DNA from 2 places in the Micromonospora aridisoli genome. Region 2 is predicted to be linked to the other one. Evidence: riboswitches for the same ligand, from Rfam matches in the RefSeq annotation. Region 2 holds a riboswitch; the other holds the start of a gene.
What was found. A riboswitch is a leader RNA that binds a small molecule or an ion and turns the genes downstream of it on or off. The one in region 2 is predicted to bind cobalamin.
Positions count from the first base shown of each region.

Region 1 (3,405 bases), on a different contig from region 2:
AGGGCATCGCCCGGATCCGGGGCCGGACGGTAGGGCCAGCTCGCATCGGCACCCCTAGACTGGGTACCGCGATCGGGCCGGCCGCGCGGTCCCGGGACGAGCCGGCTCGGTCGACGGACCGATGCGTCGTCGGGCAGCCATGCGGGGTCGGGTATGAAGGACGTTCGAGTCACCCATGTCGGAGGCCCGACGGCGCTCATCGAGGTGTCCGGTTGGCGCATTCTCACCGACCCGACCTTCGACCCGCCGGGCCGCCGGTACTCGTTCGGATGGGGCACCAGCTCGCGTAAGAGGACCGGGCCGGCGCTGCGACCGGACGAGATCGGGCCGGTGGACGCGATCCTGCTCAGCCACGACCATCATGCCGACAACCTCGACGACCGGGGACGGGACCTGCTGGCCGAGGCTCCGGTCGTGGTCACCACGCGGTCCGGGGCCCGTCGTCTCGGCGGCCGGGTCCGGGGGCTGCGGGCCTGGGACGAGATGGTGCTTGAGGACGGGGACCGCCCGCACCTCAGGGTCACCGCGACGCCGTGCCGGCACGGTCCGGCGCTGAGCCGCCCCGTCGTCGGTGAGGTGATCGGATTCGCGCTGGAGTGGGCCGGTCAGGAGCACGGCGTCCTCTGGATCACCGGTGACACCGTGCTCTACCCCGGGGTGCGTGAGGTGTCGCGCCGGATGACCGTCGACACGGTGCTGCTGCACCTGGGCGCGGTGCGGTTCCCGATCACCGGCGGGCTGCACTACAGCCTCACCGCGGCCGACGCCGTGGAACTCTGCCGGCTGGTCCGGCCGCGCACCATCATCCCGGTGCACTACGAGGGCTGGTCGCATTTCTCCCAGGGTCGGCAGGCGGTCGAGCGTGCCTTCGCCGCAGCCCCGGACGGGCTCGGCGAGCGGCTGCGCTGGCTGCCGTTGCCGACAGCGCCGGCCGACTGATCCCCGGCCCCGGTCAGCCGGCGTCCTGCCGGCCGCCGATCGGTCAAGCACGGGACGGGACGGGTCGCGTACCCCCTCGGGTGTGACGATCGTTGCACGAACACGCCGGCACACCATCTGGTGTCTTGCGTTGGTGGGCGACCCATATATGGTGTCACCCGTAGCTGGTTCGGGCGCCCATCCGGGGCGGCCGAGGCAACAGGGAACCCGGTGCGAGTCCGGGACTGCCCCGCAGCGGTAAGTGGGAACGACCGCCGTCACACAGCACTGGGCCCCGGCCTGGGAAGCGACGGCCAGTAGGAGCGCGAGCACGCCCACGAGTCCGAAGACCTGCCAGCACGCCGCCCGCACTCGCGGGCGGCGGCCGTAGGCCGCGCGGGACGGCCGACGCCCTCGACGGACCGCGCCCTGCGCGCGGATCCCGTGGCGTCCTCCCGTGCGTTCGAGGCCCTTGAGCAGACGGCGCGAGGAGAGAGACGTGACGGTCGTGCGGGAGATGCCGACGTCCGACCCAGGTGTGTCGGAGCAGCGGCGGCACGTGATGCAGGTCCGCAAGCGCGACGGCGCCACGGAACCGGTGGACGTCAACAAGATCGTCCGGGCGGTGGAGCGGTGGGTGGACGACCTCGACGAGGTCGATCCACTGCGGGTGGCGACGAAGACCATCAGCGGCCTGTACGACGGTGCCACCACCGCCGAACTGGACAAACTGTCCATCCAGACGGCCGCCGAGCTGATCGGTGAGGAGCCGCAGTACTCGAAACTGGCGGCGCGGCTGCTGGCCGCCTACGTGGACAAGGAGGTCCGCGGGCAGCAGGTGGCGAGCTTCAGCCAGTCGATCCGGTACGCGCACGGCCTGGGGCTGATCGGGGACGCGACCGCGGCGTTCGTGGCCCGCAACGCGCGCAAGCTCGACGACGCGGTGGACCCGGACGGTGACCTGCGCTTCGAGTACTTCGGACTGCGCACGGTCGCGGACCGGTACCTGCTGCGGCATCCGCAGACCCGCCTGGTGGTGGAGACGCCGCAGTACTGGCTGCTGCGGGTCGCCTGCGGACTGTCGCGGACGCCGGGTGAGGCGATCGGGTTCTACCGGCTGATGTCCAGCCTGGCGTACCTGCCGAGTTCACCGACGCTGTTCAACTCGGGCACCCGGCACACCCAGATGTCGTCGTGCTTCCTGGTCGACTCGCCGCGCGACGAACTCGACTCGATCTACGAGCGTTACCACCAGGTGGCGAAGCTGTCGAAGTTCTCCGGTGGCATCGGCATCTCGTGGTCGAGGGTCCGGGGTCGTGGTGCGTTGATCCGAGGCACCAACGGCAGGTCCAACGGCATCGTGCCGTTCCTCAAGACGCTCGACGCCGGGGTGGCCGCGGTCAACCAGGGCGGCCGTCGCAAGGGCGCCGCCTGCGTGTACCTGGAGCCGTGGCACCCGGACATCGAGGAGTTCCTGGAACTGCGGGACAACACCGGCGAGGAGTCCCGGCGTACCCACAACCTGAACCTGGCCAACTGGATTCCCGACGAGTTCATGCGGCGGGTCGAGGCGGACGAGGACTGGTCGTTGATCGACCCGTCCGACGCGCCCGAGCTGCCGGACCTGTTCGGCGAGGCGTTCGACGAGGCGTACCGGGCGGCGGAGAAGAAGGCCGTCCGGACGGTCAAGGCCCGCGACCTGTACGGGCGGATGATGCGCACGCTCGCGCAGACCGGCAACGGGTGGATGACGTTCAAGGACGCGGCGAACCGGCTGTCTAACCAGACCGGCGCGCCCGGCAACACGATCCACCTGTCGAACCTGTGCACCGAGATCCTCGAGGTCAACAGCGACACCGAGACCGCGGTGTGCAACCTGGGGTCGGTCAACCTGGGCGCGCACGTCACCGCCGACGGCGTCGACTGGGACCGGCTGCGCGAGACGGTACGCACCGCGGTGGTGTTCCTCGACCGGGTCATCGACATCAACTACTACCCGGCCGAACAGACGGCGGTGTCGAACCCGCGCTGGCGTCCGGTCGGGCTCGGGCTGATGGGCCTGCAGGACGCGTTGTTCACGCTGCGGCTGCCGTTCGACTCGGCGCGGGCGCGGGAACTGTCCACCCGGGTGCAGGAGGAGATCTTCCTGACCGCGCTGGAGACCTCCGCCGGGCTCGCCGAACGTTTCGGCCCGCATCCCGCGTACGCCGAAACCCGCGCCGCGAAGGGCGAGCTGCACCCGGACCTGTGGGGCGCGGAGGTGTCGCAGCCGCAACGGTGGGCCGCCCTGCGCGAGCGGATCGCCGCCCACGGCCTGCGCAACTCGCTGCTGGTGGCGATCGCGCCGACCGCCACGATCGCGTCGATCGCCGGCTGCTACGAGTGCATCGAGCCACAGGTGTCCAACCTGTTCAAGCGCGAGACGATGTCCGGTGAGTTCCTCCAGATCAACACCTACCTGGTGGGTGAGCTGAAGGCACGCGGACT
Region 1 is NZ_JAXCFK010000005.1:502,432-505,836, reverse strand. Features, by position in the region: gene SM447_RS14290 (MBL fold metallo-hydrolase) at 154-939, shown strand; cobalamin riboswitch at 1,088-1,291, shown strand; gene SM447_RS14285 (ribonucleoside-diphosphate reductase subunit alpha) at 1,436-3,405, shown strand, end outside.
Region 1: linked by a shared signal. The riboswitch ahead of SM447_RS14285 (ribonucleoside-diphosphate reductase subunit alpha) and the one ahead of SM447_RS20580 ((2Fe-2S) ferredoxin domain-containing protein) in region 2 are both predicted to bind cobalamin.

Region 2 (3,405 bases):
GTCACGCAGCAGGCAGCGGACCTCGTTGTCGCGCGGCAACCTGGCCCGGGTCACGCCCGATGCGACCATCTGCGCATCGGTGAGGATCGGGGCGCCCGACTGCAGCGCCGAGCGGGCCGCGGCGACCAGCGCCGGGTGGATGACCAGGTCGCGAGCCAGGTCGGTCTGCCCGCACGCGTGAATCATCCGGACCGCGACTTTCTCCGCGTCGACCGGGATGCCCGACAGGTCGGCCTCGGCGCGGATGGTCGCGAACGAATCGACGTAGATCTGCGCGCCGTCGGTCACGTAGTCGTAGCGGCGTGTGGGCGGGGCGAGGGTCATGCGTTCTCCAGGTCGGGCACGATCAGGGTGCGCCACGGCGTGACGACGACGTGCGGGGTGCCCCAGGCGACGATCTCGTTTACCAGGCGCCGGTCCAGGCCGCTGCCGGGCACGGCGAGGTGCAGCGCGTGGCGCCCGTCGTCCTGGGTGATCATGCCAAGGGTCGGCGGGCCGGTGGCCACCCGGGTGCCGGGGAGGGCCGCGACGCGGTTGCCCAGCAGGGTTTCACCGCCTGCGGGCAGCTCGTCAACATGCCACGGGGACCCCGGCTGCGTTCCGGCGGCCTCGACGAAACGAGCGGCGAGCCTCGTCAGGGCCGGCGCGGCACGGTCGAGGGCCACCACTTCGCCCCAGTCCGAGCGGCCGGCACGGATCTGGGCATGGTCAGCGTCGACGGCGACCAGACCGAGGTCGAGGTCCCGGCCGGCCACATCACCGCGCCCGTCGTCGAGGACGAACAGGAACCGGCCGGGCAGTTCGACGAGACCGGCCTCGGCGCACACCAGTTCATCGAGCTGGCGTACGACCGGCCGCAGGTCGACCCGTCCACCGACCCGTCCGGTCAGCGGAGAGACCATGATGTTGCGCACCCGCTCGTGGGACGGCGACGGGATCAAATCCGTGGACATCACCGCATCGACGACCGGGTCGGGCAGAAACCCGCCGTCGTGGTCAAAGCCCCGCAGCTGGAGGTTGGCGCGGCTGGTCAGGCGTATCGCACCGTCGCCGTGCTGCTCGGCCACGTCCGTCAGGGCCACGAGCGCGCCGGTGGGAAGGATTCCCCCCGGCAACCGTACGCGGATCAGTGCGCCGTCCTCGGCGATCCACGGCCGCAGCAGGCCCGGACACAGGTCGCGTCGGGTGCGTGGAGTCATGGCGTCATGGTGCCAGGATCCGGCTGTTTCCTGCCTGACGGCCGGGCTGCTACGGTCCTCTCGCCAGTCGAACTCAGCGATGAGCCAGGGAACCCGGTGCGAATCCGGGACTGACGCGCAGCGGTGTGGGTGACGGGCGGAGCACGACGCCACTGGACCGACCGGTCTGGGAAGGCGCTCCGTCCGGACGATCCCGAGTCCGAAGACCTGCTGGCCCTCACGGCACTCGCCGTCTGGTCTGACCGGGCTTCGCGAAACAGCCCCCGACCTCGTAAGGGGAACACGTGCGGGTACCTCCGTCCGCCGTCGAGCGGTACAACCTCATGGACCTGGCGATGGGGCAGCGGCAGCCGTGAGCGTGCTCGTCCATGTCGCGACGCTGCTGCAGGACGCCGCCCGCACCGACCAGTTGCACCGGCGTGCGCAAGCCGCCGGCGCCCAGCTGGCGTTCCTGCAAGGCGGTGACCCGACGCTGACCCACCTGCTCGATCGGCTGCACGCCGACGGCGTCCGTGCCATCCGGTTGGAGCCGGTGAGCACGGAGGAGCGTGCGGATGCGCGATCCTGGATCGGTCGGGTTGCCGGCCACTGGCACCGACAGCAGGTCGACCCGCCGGTGATCGAATTCGTCGGTCGCACCATCACCGGCGGCGAGGCGTCCCTCTCGTCACCGGCGTGGGAGCGGCCGCCGCGGTACCGGCATCACCTGTTGGTCTGTCGCGGCCCGCGGTGCAGCGCCCGCGGCGCGGACGAGACGTACCGCGAGATCCTCCGCTGCCTCGTGGTGACGGGCCTCACCGACACCGACGTCCTGATGGCACAGACCGGTTGCCTGTTCCCGTGCAACCACGGGCCGGTGGCCGTGGTGCATCCCGACGGCACCTGGTACGGCCCGGTGCGCACCGACAGCGCCGAGCGGCTGGTCCGCGAGCACCTGGGCGCCGGCCGGCCCGTCGACGACCTGCGCATCCCGAGCATGCCTGCGCCCATCGAAGGAGAAGCATGACCCGTATCGCTCTGATGTCGACTTCGGACACCGACCTGCTCTCGGCACGTGCCAGCGGGGCGGGCTACTCCTGGTTGAACCCCGCCCGGGCCACCGACGAGCGCCGCGACGCGCTCGTCGCCGACGCGGATCTCGTCGTGCTGCGAGTCCTCGGGTCACCCGAGGACGTTCGCGACCTCACCGCGCTGGTCCACGCGTCCGGCCGTCCCTGCGTGGTGCTCGGCGGTGAACGCACGCCCAACGCCGCCCTGATGGAGCTGTCGACGGTTCCGATCGGGGTGTGCGCCGAAGCTCACCGTTACCTCGCCGAGGGCGGCCCGGAGAACCTGCGGCAGATGCACGCCTTTCTCTCCGACACCGTGCTGCTGACCGGCGAGGGCTTCGATCCCCCGGCGGTGCTGCCCGAGTGGGGGGTATCCCGCAAGGCCACCGGCGACCGGCCGCGCGTCGGCATCGTGTACTACCGGGCCCATGAGGTGAGCGGCAACCGCGGCTTCGCCCACGACCTGGCCGACGCGGTCGACGCCACCGGCAAGGCCACCGGCGTCCCGCTCTTCGTGTCGTCGCTGCGCGCGGCCCCCGACGACCTGTTCGACGAGCTCGCCACCCTCGACGCGATCGTCGTCACCGTGCTCGCGGCCGGGGGCTCCAGACCCGCCACGGCCGGCGCCGGCGGGGACGACGAGTCGTGGGACGTCGAGCGGCTCCGGGCACTGGACGTCCCCGTACTGCAGGCACTCGCGTTGACCTCGACGAAGGCCGAGTGGGAGGCCTCCGACGACGGCGTCACCCCGCTGGACTCGGCCACCCAGATCGCCATCCCCGAGTTCGACGGCCGGCTGATCACCGTACCGTTCTCGTTCAAGGAGGTCGATGACGACGGCCTGCCCCGCTACGAGACCGACGCCGAGCGGTGCGCCCGGGTCGCCAACATCGCGGTGAACCACGCGCGGCTGCGGCACCTGGCGCCCGCCGAGCGCAAGGTCGCGCTCGTGCTGTCCGCCTACCCGACCAAGCACAGCCGGATCGGCAACGCCGTCGGCCTGGATACGCCCGTCTCCGCGATCCGGCTGCTGCGTCGCATGCGTGCGGCCGGCTACGACCTCGGCGCGCCCGGCGAGATCCCGGGCCTGGACCCGCTGCCGGCGGTCGAGGGCGAGGACGCAGACACCACGTCGGGCAACGCGCTGATCCACGCAC
Region 2 is NZ_JAXCFK010000009.1:280,897-284,301, reverse strand. Features, by position in the region: gene SM447_RS20590 (precorrin-8X methylmutase) at 1-288, opposite strand, end outside; gene SM447_RS20585 (sulfite reductase subunit beta) at 321-1,199, opposite strand; cobalamin riboswitch at 1,247-1,428, shown strand; gene SM447_RS20580 ((2Fe-2S) ferredoxin domain-containing protein) at 1,552-2,205, shown strand; gene cobN (cobaltochelatase subunit CobN) at 2,202-3,405, shown strand, end outside.